2 regions of the Rhodoglobus aureus genome follow, and region 1 is predicted to be linked to the other one. Evidence: riboswitches for the same ligand, from Rfam matches in the RefSeq annotation. Region 1 holds a riboswitch; the other holds the start of a gene.

What was found. Region 1 has a riboswitch for thiamine pyrophosphate ahead of thiM (hydroxyethylthiazole kinase). Riboswitches for the same ligand answer to the same signal wherever they lie in the genome.
Region 2: it holds a riboswitch for thiamine pyrophosphate, as region 1 does, so the genes downstream of both, ABD112_RS06880 (ECF transporter S component) here and thiM (hydroxyethylthiazole kinase) in region 1, are expected to answer to the same signal.

Annotation. Positions count from the first base shown of each region.
Region 1 covers NZ_BAAAKW010000007.1:1,732-9,616, forward strand. The annotation lists gene ABD112_RS01295 (bifunctional hydroxymethylpyrimidine kinase/phosphomethylpyrimidine kinase) at 1-775, opposite strand, end outside; gene thiE (thiamine phosphate synthase) at 772-1,500, opposite strand; gene thiM (hydroxyethylthiazole kinase) at 1,497-2,306, opposite strand; TPP riboswitch at 2,298-2,389, opposite strand; gene ABD112_RS01310 (MDR family MFS transporter) at 2,571-4,079, shown strand; gene der (ribosome biogenesis GTPase Der) at 4,186-5,706, opposite strand; gene cmk ((d)CMP kinase) at 5,721-6,395, opposite strand; gene ABD112_RS01325 (prephenate dehydrogenase) at 6,392-7,474, opposite strand; gene ABD112_RS01330 (pseudouridine synthase) at 7,471-7,885, opposite strand, start outside.
Region 2 covers NZ_BAAAKW010000026.1:75,532-83,416, reverse strand. The annotation lists gene ABD112_RS06890 (energy-coupling factor transporter transmembrane component T family protein) at 1-104, opposite strand, end outside; gene ABD112_RS06885 (ABC transporter ATP-binding protein) at 101-1,465, opposite strand; gene ABD112_RS06880 (ECF transporter S component) at 1,537-2,178, opposite strand; TPP riboswitch at 2,195-2,305, opposite strand; gene ABD112_RS06875 (DUF3097 domain-containing protein) at 2,385-3,227, opposite strand; gene ABD112_RS06870 (VanZ family protein) at 3,224-3,670, opposite strand; gene ABD112_RS06865 (SRPBCC family protein) at 3,796-4,290, opposite strand; gene ABD112_RS06860 (glucose-6-phosphate dehydrogenase) at 4,287-5,657, opposite strand; gene ABD112_RS06855 (hypothetical protein) at 5,672-6,067, opposite strand; gene ABD112_RS06850 (hypothetical protein) at 6,213-6,653, shown strand; gene ABD112_RS06845 (thioredoxin family protein) at 6,711-7,187, shown strand; gene ABD112_RS06840 (cytochrome c biogenesis CcdA family protein) at 7,194-7,885, shown strand, end outside.

The DNA.
Region 1 (7,885 bases):
GGATGCTCTCACTCAACCACCGCTTCGACTCCGCCACCGCGGCAGCCCACTCGCCCGTCGCCGCAATGCGGGTAGCCAGAGCGCTCGAGAGCGAACAGCCTGTTCCATGCGTGTTACTGGTGTCTATGCGGATGCCGGCAAACTCAGTCACGACCGGTACGTTCCCAGAACGGGCATCCACCAGCGCATCCGGAGCCTCAGCCCCACTCAAGTGTCCGCCCTTAGCCAGTACCCGCACCCCGTAGGCGGCAGACACCCGCGCGGCCTGCGCCAGCACCTCAGGCCAGGTCTCGACGACAGGTTCCGCGGCGATGATCGCGAGCTCCGGAATATTCGGAGTCACCAGGTCACACAACCGCACCAGCTCCCGTAACGCCAGCTCAGCTTCCGCATCCAACAGCCGGTCCCCACTCGTCGCGACCATCACCGGGTCGAGCACCACCAGCGGTGGCCGCACCTGCTCCAACCACGAACGCACGACACCAACCACCTCGGTGGTAGCAAGCATCCCGATTTTCACCGCATCAATGGCTATATCGTCACTGAGCGCATCCAACTGCTCGCGCAGAAATGAGGCTGGTGGCACATGCACGCCACGCACTCCCTGCGTGTTCTGCACCGTCAACGCTGTTGTCGCCGCCATACCGTAGCCACCATTGGCCGCAATCGACTTCAGATCAGCCTGAATGCCCGCACCACCCGAAGGATCGCTGCCGGCGATGCTCAGCACGCGAGGGACACGGGACACACGCGCTTCGATGGGTCCGCCGCTCATGCGTCTTCCCCTTCGCTCTCTCCCACAGGTTCGCCAGCCCACGCTTCGGCGAGCGCCCGAGCCGCCTCCCGCGGATCAGCCGCGCCACAAATTGCCGACACCACCGCAGCACCATCAGCACCCGATGCACGCAGCAGAGGGAGGTCATCCGGCCCCACCCCACCAATCGCGACCGAAGGCAGTGTGCTCAGGGCAATAAGCTCCGCCAGGCGGGCGTGCCCCAGCTGTTCCGGGGCATCTTTCTTGCTCGTCGTGTGGTGCAGCGCGCCAATACCGACGTAGTCAACACCCGCCGACTTCAGCCCCGCTTCAAACAGTTGGTCCTCACTGGCAGCACTCAGCCCGACGATCGCCTCCGGGCCAACAAGGGCGCGAACTAAAGCAGTGGGCAAGTCGTGCTGCCCCACATGCACCCCAGCAACACGGGAACCCATTTCGCGGGCCGCCAGATACACGTCAACCCGGTCATTCACGAGCACCGGAACCTTCAGCGCCACAGCGGTAGAGACCCGAAGCACCAGGTCGAGAAATTCGCGCGCAGGCATGTCTTTCTCCCGCAACTGCACCAGCGTCACTCCCCCGGCAACGGCCTCATAAACGAGATCAACAAGGTCGTGTCCGGCCGCGCGAGCCTGCGCAGAATCAGTCACCAGATAGACAGAGAGGTCAATGCCTTCCCGATAGCCTGTCAGCGAACCGGCGCCGACAGCACTACCGCCACTCATGCGAACACCGCCCGTGCCGCAAGATCGTCAACGGACACTTCGCTCAGCGCATCAAGCAGCGCCACCGCAAAACTGCCCGGCAGTGCCGAACGTTCGGCCGCCAGATCTGCCGCCACCGTGTACACGCTCGTGGCAGTAACAGCAGCGGTCAGGCTATCCGGAGTTACAGCAGCGAATGCCGCCATCAGAGCACCGAGCGCACACCCACCACCCGTCATCTTCGTCAGCACCGGATGCCCGTTCGAGAGCCTCACAACACTCACGCCATCGGTCACCAGGTCGGTTGCTCCCGAAACCGCGACTGCACCACCGGTCACTCGAGCCACAAGTTGCGCGGCGGTGATCGCGTCATTCACGCTGCTCGTGCTGTCCACTCCACGGCCCCCGGCACCGAGTTCGGCGAGAGCCAGAATTTCAGACGCATTACCCCGCACAATCGACGGCCCCAGATCGCGCAAATGGTGTGCCAGCGGTGTGCGAACCGGCAGCACACCGACCGCAACAGGATCAAGCACCCAGGGTGTTCCCGCCGCAATGGCAGCCGGGGCAGCTTCGAGGGCGGCGGCCCGTTGTTCTTCCCGACAGGTGCCGAGGTTGATCAGCAACCCGGAAGCAACACCGGCAAACATGCTCGCCTCATCCGGAACATCGACCATCGCGGGAGCCGCCCCCACCGCAAGCAGAGCATTTGCCGTGAAGCCCACCACCACGCTATTGGTGATGCACTGAACGAGCGGCGACGTCGATCTCACCGCCTCGAGCGCTTCTTGAGTGGCGGTCAGTAGGTTTGGTGGCGTACGCGACATGCACGACATCCCTTCGCTAGTTCTAACTAGATCAGGTTCGACGGGTGTGTTCTCAGCCCCGCAGGGCACCCCGTGTCACAAGTTGTGCCTCCACGATAGCGGGTAAGCGCAGGGGCGTGTTCGCCTCAGGCGGAAGCGAATGTGGACTATTTCAGCCACGGATGTCGTTGGCCTACGTGACAATAAAGATGACGCAAGATCTGTGCACCCTTTTCGATCCCGGCTGCTGCTTCGTCCTACCGCTTGCACAACGACAGGATTTTCATGACTAGCTTGGCGCCGATTACCGGCAATATCTCGCTCCCCGGGGCGAAAACGACTGTGGCTGATGCCGCGGTCGACCACAGCGGTCGCAACCGTCTCGTCATCGCCCTCATGCTTGCGGCCACCTTTGTGGTGTTCCTCAACGAGACCTCGCTTGTGGTCGCTATCCCCCGCATCATGGCCGACCTCAATATCGAGCCGAGCACAGCCCAGTGGTTGTCGACCTCCTTCATGCTCACGATGGCGGTAGTGATTCCGATAACCGGATTCCTTATCCAACGCTTCTCGACCCGCAGCATCTACATCACAGCAATGTCCCTGTTCACTGCCGGTACTCTGCTTGGCGCTATTTCGCCGACGTTCTTCCTGCTCATTGTCGGCCGCGTGATTCAGGCATCCGGCACCGCCATGATGCTCCCCCTCCTTATGACAACAGTGATGACCCTCGTACCCCCGGCAACTCGAGGTAAAACCATGGGAAACGTCTCCATCGTCATGGCGATGGCACCCGCCGTCGGCCCCACCGTTGCGGGACTCGTCTTGGCCGTCTTCGACTGGCGCTGGGTGTTCATCGTGATGATCCCCATCTCGGTCACCGCACTCATTCTCGGCATCACCAAGGTCACCAACGTCACCGAGCCCCGCAAAGGCTCAATCGACATGTTGTCTGTCGTCCTTTCCGCGGTCGCCTTCTCCGGGCTCATCTACGGACTCTCCAGCCTCGGCGAATCCACCAGCGGAACTGCCGTACTCATCGCCCCCGCCATCCCCATCGCCGCCGGCGCGATTAGCCTCGTGCTCTTTATCGTGCGTCAGATCACACTGCAGAAGACCGACAGCGCGCTGCTCGACCTGCGCACCTTTGCCGCACCCGGCTTCGCGATCTCAATCAGCCTCATGATGGTCATGATGGCCGCACTGTTCGGCACCATCATCCTGCTGCCCATGTTTACGCAACAGGTCCTCGGGCTCGAGCCCATCCAAAGCGGACTCCTCGTTCTTCCCGGCAGCCTCATCATGGGCCTCCTGGGGCCCGTCGTCGGCCGGCTCTACGACAAAGTGGGCCCGCGACCCCTTATGGTTCCCGGTGCAATCCTCGTCAGTGCAGCACTGTGGAGCTTCACTACGCTCTCCGAAACCAGCTCACCGTTCCTGGTTATGGCAATCCACATCCCCATGAGCATCGGCCTAGCCTTCATGTTCACGCCGCTCTTCACCGCTGCGCTTGGCACGCTCAAACCGCACCTGTACTCACACGGCAGCGCCACCATCGGCACTGTGCAGCAGCTTGCCGCCGCCGCCGGAACTGCCCTGTTCATCGCGCTGCTGACAGTCCAATCCGTATCGCTCGCCGCAGCCGGTGCAGAAGAAACCATCGCCCTAGCCGGAGGTGTACGCCTCGCCTTCATGGCCGGCGGAATCATCTCACTCTTCGCCGTCGTCGCCACCTTCTTCATGAAGCGCCCGGTGTCTGAGCTGACGCCCGAGGATGCACCCGCGGATCACTAGCGGCCACTGCTTAACGCGAAACGGCGAGCCAGCTCTCGAAAGAGAATGACTCGCCGTTTGGCGTTTCTGGTACCGCACTCGCTAAACGAGCGCGGTACCAGCACAACTACTTGCGCTTGCGCTTCTCACGCACACGCATGTTGACCTGGATCGGGGTGCCGTCGAAGCCGAAGATCTCACGCAAACGTCGCGTAATGAATCGACGGTACTGCGGATCCAAGAATCCAGTCGTGAAGAGCACGAACGTTGGCGGGCGGCTTGATGCCTGCGTGCCGAACAGGATGCGCGGCTGCTTGCCACCACGAAGCGGGTGAGGGTGCTCTTGCGTAAGTTCGGCAAGAAGCGCGTTGAACTTTCCGGTCGGAACGCGGGTATCCCACGACTCCAGAGCCAGTTCGAGGGCCGGAACCAGCTTCTCCATGTGGCGACCAGTCTTCGCCGAGATGTTGACGCGAGGAGCCCAGGCAACATGCGACAGGTCCTTGTCGATTTCGCGCTCAAGGAGGTCACGACGTTCGTCATCGAGAAGATCCCACTTGTTGAAAGCCAGAACGAGCGCGCGACCCGATTCGAGCACGAGGTCAACAATTTTGAGGTCTTGAACGCTGAGCGGCTGGCTGACATCAAAGATAACAACAGCAACTTCAGCTTTCTCCAACGCTGCACTGGTGCGAAGCGTTGCATAGAAGTCTGCGCCCTGAGCCAAAGCAACACGGCGGCGAATACCGGCGGTGTCGACGAAGCGCCAGAACTTTCCGCCAAGCTCGATCTGCTCATCAACCGGGTCACGAGTCGTGCCCGCAAGATCGTTAACAACAACGCGCTCTTCACCGGCGGTCTTGTTGAGCAAACTCGACTTGCCGACGTTGGGGCGACCAAGAATAGCGACGCGGCGTGGGCCACCCACTTCTTCTTTAGCAACCGTTGAAATCTTGGGAAGAACCGTGAGCACGTGGTCGAGCAAGTCGGCAACGCCGCGACCGTGAACGGCGGAGGCGGGCCATGGCTGTCCGAGGCCGAGGCTCCAGAGTGAAGCGGCATCCGATTCCTGGTGAACGTCGTCAACCTTGTTGGCAACGAGAATCACGGGCTTCTTAGTGGCACGCAACATGCGCACAACGTGCTCGTCGGTCGAGGTGGGGCCAACCGTGGCATCCACCACAAACAGCACAGCGTCAGCGAGGTCGATAGCGATCTCAGCCTGAGCTGCAACGGAGGCGTCGATGCCCTTAGCATCTGGCTCCCAACCGCCGGTGTCGACGATGGTGAAGTGACGGTTGTTCCACTCGGCCTTGTAGTTCACACGGTCGCGAGTAACACCGGGGGTGTCCTCAACAACAGCTTCACGACGACCGATGATTCGGTTGACGAGAGCAGACTTGCCGACGTTCGGTCGGCCAACAATGGCCAGCACGGGAAGCGCGGGAAGGTAGTAGATCGCGTCAGGATCGTCACTGGCCGAATCGAGAACCTCAAGGTCTTCGTCGTCGAGCTCGTAGTCACTGAGGCCGGCGCGCAAAGCAGAGGTGCGCTGCGCAGCCTCGTCTTCGTTCATGCCGGAAAGTCGTTCGACGAGAGCCGGATTCAGTTCGGGAAAGTCGTCTTCGGCGGGCGAATGATCGGCCATGGGTAGTCCTTTAGTTACATGCTGGAGCGAACGAAACTCGCGACGGCCGTCACGGTCTGATCGAAGTCAAGATTGGTAGAGTCAATTGTGATGACTCCTTCTGCGGCGTTCATGAAGTCCACGACTTTGGAGTCCTGCGCATCTCGATAACTGAGTTGTTGCGCCGTTGTCGCGCTCGATTCTCCGGAGAGTTCGGCCGCACGTCTTCCCATCCTAGCTTCTTCACTGGCAGTTAGCAGAATTCGCGCCTGAGCGTCGGGGGCAACGACCGTAGTGATGTCTCGCCCTTCCACCACAATGCCCGGCTTTTCGCTCCCAGCCATGATGCTGCGGAACAGCTCAACCATGTATTCCCGCACCTCAGCAATGCGCGCGATGTTCGACACAACGCCGGTGATGCGAGGTTCGCGGATGTCGTTGGTCACGAGTTCCCCGTCGACCTTCACAAAGTAATTGTCCGGGTCAATCCCGATGCTGTACTCAAAGCGTGGAAGGGTATCGATCACGTTGCTCGGGCCGAGGGTGTCAACACCACGGTCGAGGCAGTGCAGCGCCAAACCGCGGTAGGCGGCCCCGGTGTCCAGGTAGTCAAAGCCGAGCTCGCGAGCGGTCGCTTTCGACACACTCGACTTTCCGCTGCCGGCCGGACCATCGACGGCCACAACAACAAACGACGGGTTTTTATTCACGCTAAGGTCTCTGCAATCTTCCAACCACGAGCTTCTAGCTCGCTAATAAGTAGGGCTTCCTTTTCGGGCAACACCGAGATTTCGGCGAGGCCGAATTGGGCCCCCGGTGAGTGCTCAAGGCGCAAGTCTTCCATGTTCACCTGGGCTTCGCCGATTTCGGTCAGCAGTCGTGCCAGCTCCCCCGGCTTGTCATCAACCATCACAACGAGCTGGCTAAAGTGCTTGCTCGTGCCGTGCTTGCCGGGGATACGAGCGACTCCCACGTTGCCTCCGGCCAAGAGTTCGGCGATAGCGCGGCGTGAGCCCGGCGCATCCGGAGCCTCCAGCGCATCAATCGCCACACCAAGTTCGGTCTGCAGCTCACGCAAAATCTGGGTAACCGGCCCCGAGTTTGCACCCAAAATCTGCACCCACAGTTCAGGCGCGCTTGAGGCAATGCGGGTGGTGTCGCGCAGCCCTTGACCAGAAAGAGCAACGGCGGCTTCGGATGCTCCAGCCAACCGGTTCGCGAGCAGGCTCGCCACCACCTGAGGAACGTGCGAAATCAGAGCCACCGCGTTGTCATGTTCGGACGCCGACATCGCCACCGGAACCGCACCGAGTTCGATCACCACATCTTCAACCGCACGGCGACGGAAAGGCTCTCCCCGCCCAACCACCCACGGTCGACCGATGAACAGATCGGCGCGGGCAGCACTGGCACCACCACGTTCGCGTCCGGCAAGTGGATGCGAACCAACATAGCGATCGAGATCGACACCCAGCGCGATTAGCTCGTCGAGCACGCCCACTTTTACGCTGGCGACATCCGATACCGTCGCCCTGGGCCACGCCGCAAGTTCGCGGGCAACAACTTCAGCCGTGACATCGGGCGGAACAGCAACGATCACGAGCGTCGGAGCATCGTCGGATTGCGGCGCACGACCAGCCCCGTAGTCAATCGCGAGGGTCGCGTTGCTGCGTGACGCATCGTGCAAGATCACATCGACACCCTTAGCGCGCAGGCCGTGCCCGATGCTGGCACCAAGTAGGCCAGCACCAACGATGCGCACCTGCCCGGTTATGCGGCCAAGGTTCACGACTGTTCCTCGGCGTCACGGGCGATCGTCAATACCGCGCCCAACTCCACCTTGGTCAAGTTGCGGGTGCCGCCAACACGGAGGGTGCCGAGATTGAGCGGACCAAACTGACGACGCACGAGATCGATCACCGGGTGACCAACGGCCTCCATCATCCGACGCACAATGCGGTTACGACCCGAGTGCAGAGTGAGCTCTACCATCGTTTCGTCGTTGGATGCTCGGCCGAGCGCCCGCGCCTTGTCCACCGCAATGGGGCCGTCCTCAAGCTCGATGCCCTTCATCAGCTGCGAAATAGTCTGCGCGCTCACGGTGCCCTCGACCTTGGCAATGTACGTCTTCAGAACACCGAACGAGGGATGCGCGAGCACGTGCGCGAGTTCGCCGTCGTTCGTAAGAATGATCAAGCCC
Region 2 (7,885 bases), on a different contig from region 1:
GCAGTGCTCGCCGAAACCCAGTCGATTGTGACGACCAAAAACAGGCTGACGATGAGTCCGGCGCCGAGCTTTGCTACCGGATTGACGGACGCGATGGGGATCATGTGAGCGCCACCGTCGAATCCGCGAGAGCAGCAACAAAATCGAGGTCATGGCTCACGGCAACCACACTGCTGCCGTCATCAACGAGGCGTGCAAGCAGCGCCAGCAGTTCGCTCCAGGTTCGAGAATCTTGACCGAACGTTGGTTCATCGAGAACGAGCATCCGGGGCCGTGTTGCTAGCGCCGTAGCCACGCTCAGCCGGCGCTTCTCGCCACCAGACAGAGTGAAGGGGTTTGCGTCGGCGAGCCGGTCAAGCCTCAGCCGCGTAAGCAACTCGTCGACACGGGCATCCATTTCTGCATCGCCCAGCTTTAGTGCTCGTGGCCCGACTTCGAGCTCTGCCCGAACTGTGCTCGCAAGAAACTGGTGTTCTGGGTCTTGAAACACGGTACCAATGCGTGTGAGCAGTTCACGAGATTTCCATCTGAGCGGATGCTCGGCCGCCCCTGCCGCGAGCGCTGAACTCGCCACAACAGCACCACTCACAGGCGGCAATAGCCCACCAAGTGTCAGGGCGAGGGTCGACTTGCCCGAGCCATTGGAGCCAGTGATGGCAAGAGCGTGGCTACTCAAGATTGAGAGGTCACGCGGTTGGGCGACAGCGCGTTTGCCTCGCCCGACACTCAAGTCGTGGGTGGTCAGGAGCGTCTGCTGTACCGCACGCTCCTTTCGCTGAGGTCGTGGAGGGGGAAACTGCGGAATCCACACCCCGTGGGCGGCGAGGTCTTCACCTTGACGAGAGAGCACTTCGGATGGCGAACCATCGGCGATCGTTCCCCCACTGGCCGCAAGAACGACGACACGGTCGACGACTTCGCTCCACACGGCAACGCGATGTTCAACTATCACGATGGTGGCACCGGTAGCTTCTGCAACTCTGATGACGGCATCCCGAACTTCGGTGACGCCTTGGGGGTCGAGATTGGCCGTTGGTTCGTCGAGCACGATGAGCCCGGGCTGCATCGCCAGCACGCCCGCGAGAGCAAGCCGTTGCTTTTGACCGCCCGACAGCGCGCTCGTGTTGCGATCGAGCGCAACATCGAGTCCCCCCTGATCGAGACTGTGGCGAACGCGTCGCCAAATTTCGTCACGCGGCACCCCCAGGTTCTCGCATCCAAAAGCAACGTCATCACCGACGCGCTCCAAGATCACTTGACTGTCCGGATCCTGAATTACCAACCCCGTGCGACCGCGATGGGCTGCGGGATGCTCGCCATCGACTAGCAGGGAGCCTTCAGACTCTCCCTCATCATCGCCAACAACCCCGGCAAGGGAATGGAGGAACGTCGACTTTCCCGCCCCCGATTCACCGAGGAGCAACACGCGTTCGCCCGGTTCAATGCGCAGATTTAGACCACGCACCGCCCAAGCGAGCCTGCTGGAGTGGCGCCACCCCCATCCTTCGACGGTGACGCCAACAGGCCTAATGGGGTTCAGACCCGTTTCGCAATCTCACGACCGGCACCGAAACGGTTGAGTGCTCCAGTAGCGGCAAGCCCGCGAGTGGCCAGCCACGACAGCAGACCTGCAATGAGCATTCCGCCGACAATAGCGGCGATCGTGTAGATGACAATGAAGGGAAGCGCTGATCCCGGGTACCAAAGCAAAAGGTCAGTGATAGCCATCGCAAGGCCCGCACCGGCGCCCGCGAGAATCGCTCCGCTGACGCGCCAGTTGGCGTACAGGAAAGCAGCGAACACGATTTCTGCGCCGAGGCCCTGCGTGAAACCGCTCACGAGAGTTAGTGCGCCCCATTGGTTGCCGATGAGGGCTGAAACAGAGGCGGCAACCATCTCGCCATAAATCGCGGCACCTGGCTTGCGGATCACGAGCGCCGTGAGAACCCCGGCGAAGAGCCAGAAGCCGCCACCAACGGCCTGCAGGCCTGGAAGCAAAGCTGCGAACGGTGCCATAGCTGGCGAGGACGCGACATTCCAGACGACGAAGATCAACCCGCTGGCGACGCCAATGACGCTGGCAACAACGATGTCGATCACCCGCCACTGAAAACGCGAACGAAGCCGTGTGGACGGAGAAGTGGATGGTGCAGTTGTGGTCACTTTCGTGCCTTTCATTTGATGAATGGCACGGGTATTAAGAGTGTCAGCTCCCTGCGCTGGCATGATCCAGATCAGGTTCGACGGTCGAAGCTTTGAGTAGCTCCCTCTCAGCCCGGCTCACCGGACTCCCGTGTTCGCCACCCAGTCTAATCATCAATAGGCTCGATCGCTTTGCACGCGAGGTTATGCCCCAACTCGACTAGCGCACCGGGTGCGCGTTACTAGTCCTGGTCGACCGTCACGAAGTCGATCAGTTGTTCAACGCGCCCCAACAGCGCAGGTTCGAGATCGGTATAGCTCGTGACCTTCGAGAGGATGTGCTGCCACGCCCGCGCAATGTCGGCTTGGTCGTCGTGCGGCCAGCCAAAGGCTTCGCAGATTCCGTGCTTCCACTCGGTGCCCCGCGCGATTGTGGGCCACGCCGCAATTCCGAGGCTCTGAGGCTTCACTGCCTGCCAGACATCCACGAATGGATGCCCGACTACGAGTGCATGCTCGCCGTATTTACCTCGGCCAACGGCATCCGCGATTCGGCTCTCCTTGGAGCCAGCGACGAGGTGATCGACGAGGATCCCCAGCTTGCGTTTGGAGGTGGGGGCAAAGTCGGCGACGATCACTTCGAGATCGTCGATGCCGCCCAAAAATTCGACAACTACGCCCTCAGCACGAAGATCATCGCCCCACACACGCTCGACCAGTTCGGCATCATGGCGTCCTTCGACGTAGATGCGACTCGCGAGCGCGGTGCGGGCACGCTGTTCGGGGGCGGCGAATGACCCGGATGCCGTTGTGCGGGTAGCTGCTGCCTGAGCGACAGGCTTGGTCAGCTCGACGGGGACGCCGTCGATAAGGTAGCCGCGGCCGAGCGGAAAAGCACGCGAACGACCATGGCGGTCTTCGAGTTCGATGAGGCCATTAGCGTGCCGCACAAGCGCTCCAACGTAGCCGTCGGCGATAACCTCAACGACCATCCCCGACTCGATAGGAACCTTGGGGAGCACGGTTGGGGTGCGCTCTCGCCGAAAGTCAGCGAGCACATCGTTCGAATAGCGGTCTTCGGTCACCGGTCGAGGTTAAGCGGTGCCGCCGAATTGCTAGCGGAGGCGCGTCGGTTCGACGCAAGGTTGCCGACAGCCTGTGCGCGTGGCGAAATGTGCGTGCGCCGGGAGCGCTCGCGCCACACTGCGATACCTGCAGCGGATGAGACGCCAACTCCAGCACCGATACTTGCGAGAACAATGTCGGCAACATCGGCATAGCCCACGGGCATCCAGACGGTTTGAGCGGCTTCAAGCCAAGCCGCCGCAACAATGCTGAAGGCGAGCGCTGCCCACCAGCGACGACGCCCAAACATACAGACAAGAAAAGCTCCGACGGGGATGAAGGCGAGCGTGGTCCACACCCAGAGCCGGCCGTTGGAACCTGGAGCGTTCACGAATGCGAGACTCGCCAGTGCGGCAAAGTAGAGCGCGGCGCACACCGCTACTACGAATCTCGATCGGAACATAGTGACATTCTCACAAGCGCATCTTTGTGCCAGTTGTGAGAAGGGTGCGTGTGGAGTGTGAACGGCCCCGAAAATGACAACGATTCGGTAACTGCAGCCGTTACTCGTTCGCTTCAGCTCGATTTCTAGCTGGCAGCACGGTGATCGATCTCTCTCGCAATCTGAGGCAACACGTGGCGCATGTACCGCGCCCACCAGAGCCTGACAACCAGCCAGACGATCCAGCCACGAGCTGGACGGGCAAAGAACGTATAGCTCCAGCGGATGAGTGACCCACTCTGACGGGGTTCAAAGCGCCACTCGGCACGAGCACCCGACACCAGCGTTCCGAACAGTCTCTGGAACTCACTCAACTCGTAGGCAAAGAGCGCCGGCACCTCTGTGTCAGTAATTGTTTCGATGACATGGCCGCCATCGGAAAGCATGAGCATGCGGGTACGTCCGACGGTGTCCCACTCGCCCGATTGCTCACGCACCTCAATAACCGCGGGAAGCGGGCCGAAGCGGGGATAAAACCTTGTGGGATCCAACGGCCCAGAGATTTCGTAGGCCTGCTGCGCGTTAGATCGCACGAGAGCGTCAGCGGACGCGCTGACGCCGCGACCCCGCCGCCCCCTCACGCTGTGCTCCAACGCGTAGGGCCCTGCGAGCCAGCCGGATATTCATCGAGGGGCACTCGGTTTTCTCGAAAAGCTTCGACTACTGGAGTGACAATCCTCCAGCACTGCTCGGCCACGTCACCACGCACAGACAACGCCGGATCGCCATCAATGAGCGAAGCAATCACTTCGCCATAGGCGCTCATGGCGGGGTCTCCGAGAGTTGTTGTGAGCTTGGTGCGGTCGAGGGAGAACGGGTCGCCCTCACCATTGATGATGAGATCGAGTTCGAGGGTTGCCGGCTTAATCGAGATTGTGAGTTGGGCGGGCTCAGCCATACCGGTGAGACCTCGAGGCAAGTGAGGCACGGCTGCGAAAGTAATGACAATGTCTTGACGTGCCTCCCCAATCGCCTTGCCCGACCGCAACACGAAGGGAACCCCGGCCCACCGCCAGTTATCAATCTCAACCGTCACTTCCGCAAGAGTTTCCGTGCCGAGCTCGGCGTCAACACCGTCTTCATCGGCGTACGCGGGTAACTCCCGATCGCCAATAGTGCCGGCTGTGTAGCGTGCACGACGAGCGCACGCGCCATCTTCGGTTTGCACCCTGGTCGCCCGCAACACTTGAGCCATCGCCCCGCGGAGATCTTCGGAATCGACGCTCGCCGGAGGTTCCATCGCGGTCAACGCGAGTACAAGCAACAGGTGGCTTTGAATCATGTCGACAACCGCTCCTGCACGGTCGTAATAGCCAGCGCGACCCTCAAGCGCGAGAGGCTCATCAAAGATAAGTTCAACCTTCGCAACGTTCGGTGCCCCCAAAAGCGGTTCGAAGACACGGTTAGCGAAACGGAGCCCCAACAGGTTGAGAACAGTCGACTTGCCCAAAAAGTGGTCAACTCTAAAGATCTGTTCCTCTGGCAAGATCTTCTCTAGCATCCGGTTCAGACTGCGAGCGCTCGTCTCGTCGGTACCGAAAGGCTTTTCGAGTGCGAAGACAATGCCCTCAGGCAACTCCTCATTCGCCAGCGCGCTGCACACCTTGTGAGTGATTGCAGGGGGAAGGGCGAAGTACAGAGCAATTCTCCCCGAAGCTTTGGCGAGAACATCCTGCAACTGGGCAGCATCGGTCACATCGGCCTGCAGGTAGCGTGCGGCGCTAACAATCTTGTCTGAGGCGGCTGACTGCTGACTCGCGAAAGACTTGGCGACTCGGCGCCGCCAGGCGGCGTTATCCATTTCCTGTCGATCAACGCCGATAAGAGTCAGACTCTGTGCCTCATCGCTCGCCAAGAACGACGCCAGCCCCGGCAACAGCAGGCGCGAGGTGAGGTCTCCCCCAGCGCCAAGAATAATCAGCGTCTCGATTCGTTCACGTTCAACCATGGCAAGCTCCCTGATCAGCCGCGCGGAGGCGTTACAGCAGTTGCCGATGCTGTGGCCGTGACTCCAGCAAAATTGGATGCTGATCCGCGACGCGACCACGTCATCCACCACCACACAAGAGCGCCGACAATCAGGGAACCGACGATGCCGACTACCGGACCGAGAAACACCGGGCCAGCGACGTTGGTGTCAGTGACGCCAACGGCGTAGCTCAAGAAGTCCTTCAGCGCGGGGATATCTCCGAACAGACCAGTCACGCCCTGCGCGGTTCCGCCGAGCAGAAGAGTAATCCCGCCGCCAAGCGCCACAACCCCCAACAGGAACCAGCCAAGGGAGAACAGCACATGCCCCACTGCTCCAGCGACAGGGCAATAGCTACGTTGTGCACTGGTGAGCTGCGCTTTTTGCATGGTTAGACGTTAGCGCAGCGTCACTAAACCCGTCGAGAAACGCCCCAAAAGCACTCAAAGCGCTCGCACGGCTTTTGACACCAAAACGCGGGTGATTTGGCCGCTTAGTGGGACAAGCGGGCATTGGGGTCGCTACGGTTTGGATATGCAATCGTGGAGGGACGCGCTCAACGCCGACGAACAGGCCGACGTTGATCGAATTCTCGACTCCGCTCTTCATGTGGCCAGAACCTATCTTGGCCACGCCAGCGAGTTCATGACCTTCGCGCTCATGACCGATGGGAGCGGGCGAGTATTAGAGATGACAGCGGATGACGCTCTGCGCAAAAAGCATCTCAACGCTCAAGCGCTCTTGGACCAGACGGTGACTCAACTCCGTCAGATGGCCAACATCTCCCGCTGCAGCGCGATCGTCTCAAACACACGGCTCGCCGCACAGAAGACGGACGCTATTGAGGTTCGGATAGAGCACCGTGCTGGAGCAGCGCTGATGGTTTTGTTGCCTTATACGCGAGCGCGCTTCACCGGTGCGCTTACTTTCGGAGATCTTAAACTCTTCTCCCACAAAGCTGAAGTCTGGGTATAGTCCGGGAATTGAGCTAGCAGCGGAACAAATGTGCGGCTCCACGGGTTACTGGTCAGCATGAACAAGCGAATTCTTGCGATCGTCATTGCTCTTGCCGTTGTTGTCATTGGCGCAGTTGCTGCCATTTCGATCGGCACAGCACAGAGCCCAGACAACTCTGCAGATTCGAGTTCCTTGTCGGGAAGCTCCGATAGCGCAAGCACTGGGAGTGTCGAAAACGACGGAGGCGGCGCCTACGTTGACTACAGCCCCGCCGCAATTGCCGATGCAGAGGGCCGCATTTTCTTGTTCTTCCACGCTCCTTGGTGCCCACAATGCGTCTCGATGGAGGGCGACATTGAGGCTGAGGGAGTTCCTTCGGGTGTCACGATCGTGAAGGTTGACTACGACTCCAATCAGGATCTTCGCGCGCAATACGGCGTGACGCAGCAAACCAGCTTTGTTGAAGTCGATTCGAGCGGGGAGAAACTCCAGGACAACTACGTTGCCTACGCAGATCCCACGCTTCAGACTGCTCTCGACGCACTTCTCTAGGCCGCGATGCTCAGCCTGATTCTGCTCTCATTCGTTGCGGGAGTGCTCACGGTTGCCGCTCCCTGCGTTCTCCCTCTACTTCCCGTGATTGTCGGCGGGTCAATGGCACGAACGAGCAGTGATGCCGCGGTTGCCGAGCGCCAATGGTATCGACCCGTCGTCATCGCGCTCAGCCTCGCAGTGTCAGTAATTGTCTTCACGTTGCTGCTCAAAGCAACGACCGCACTGCTCGGTGTTCCTCAACTCGTCTGGCAAATCATTGCCGGCGGCATCCTCCTCATCTTTGGTCTCACGCTCCTGTTCCCCTCACTCTGGGAACGCTTCATGCTGGCGACGGGTATCCAGAATCGCGCCAATGCGCTGATGAACCGGTCGTATTCGCGAGGCGGCCTCGGCGGTGACGTAATGCTGGGAGCTGCGCTCGGGCCGACATTCAGCAGCTGCTCCCCCACCTACGCTTTGATCTTGGCCACCGTATTGCCGGTGTCCTTCAGCGAGGGATTGCTCTACATCGTCGTTTACTCAGCCGGTCTTGCGATTGCCTTGCTCCTCATCGCATTTCTGGGCCAAGCATTTGCCCGCAAACTGGGCTGGCTCGCCAACCCCAACGGCGCGTTCAAACGAGTTGTCGGCATCGCCCTGATCCTCGTGGGAGTCGCCGTGATTCTCGGACTCGACAAGCAGTTCCAAAGCTTCGT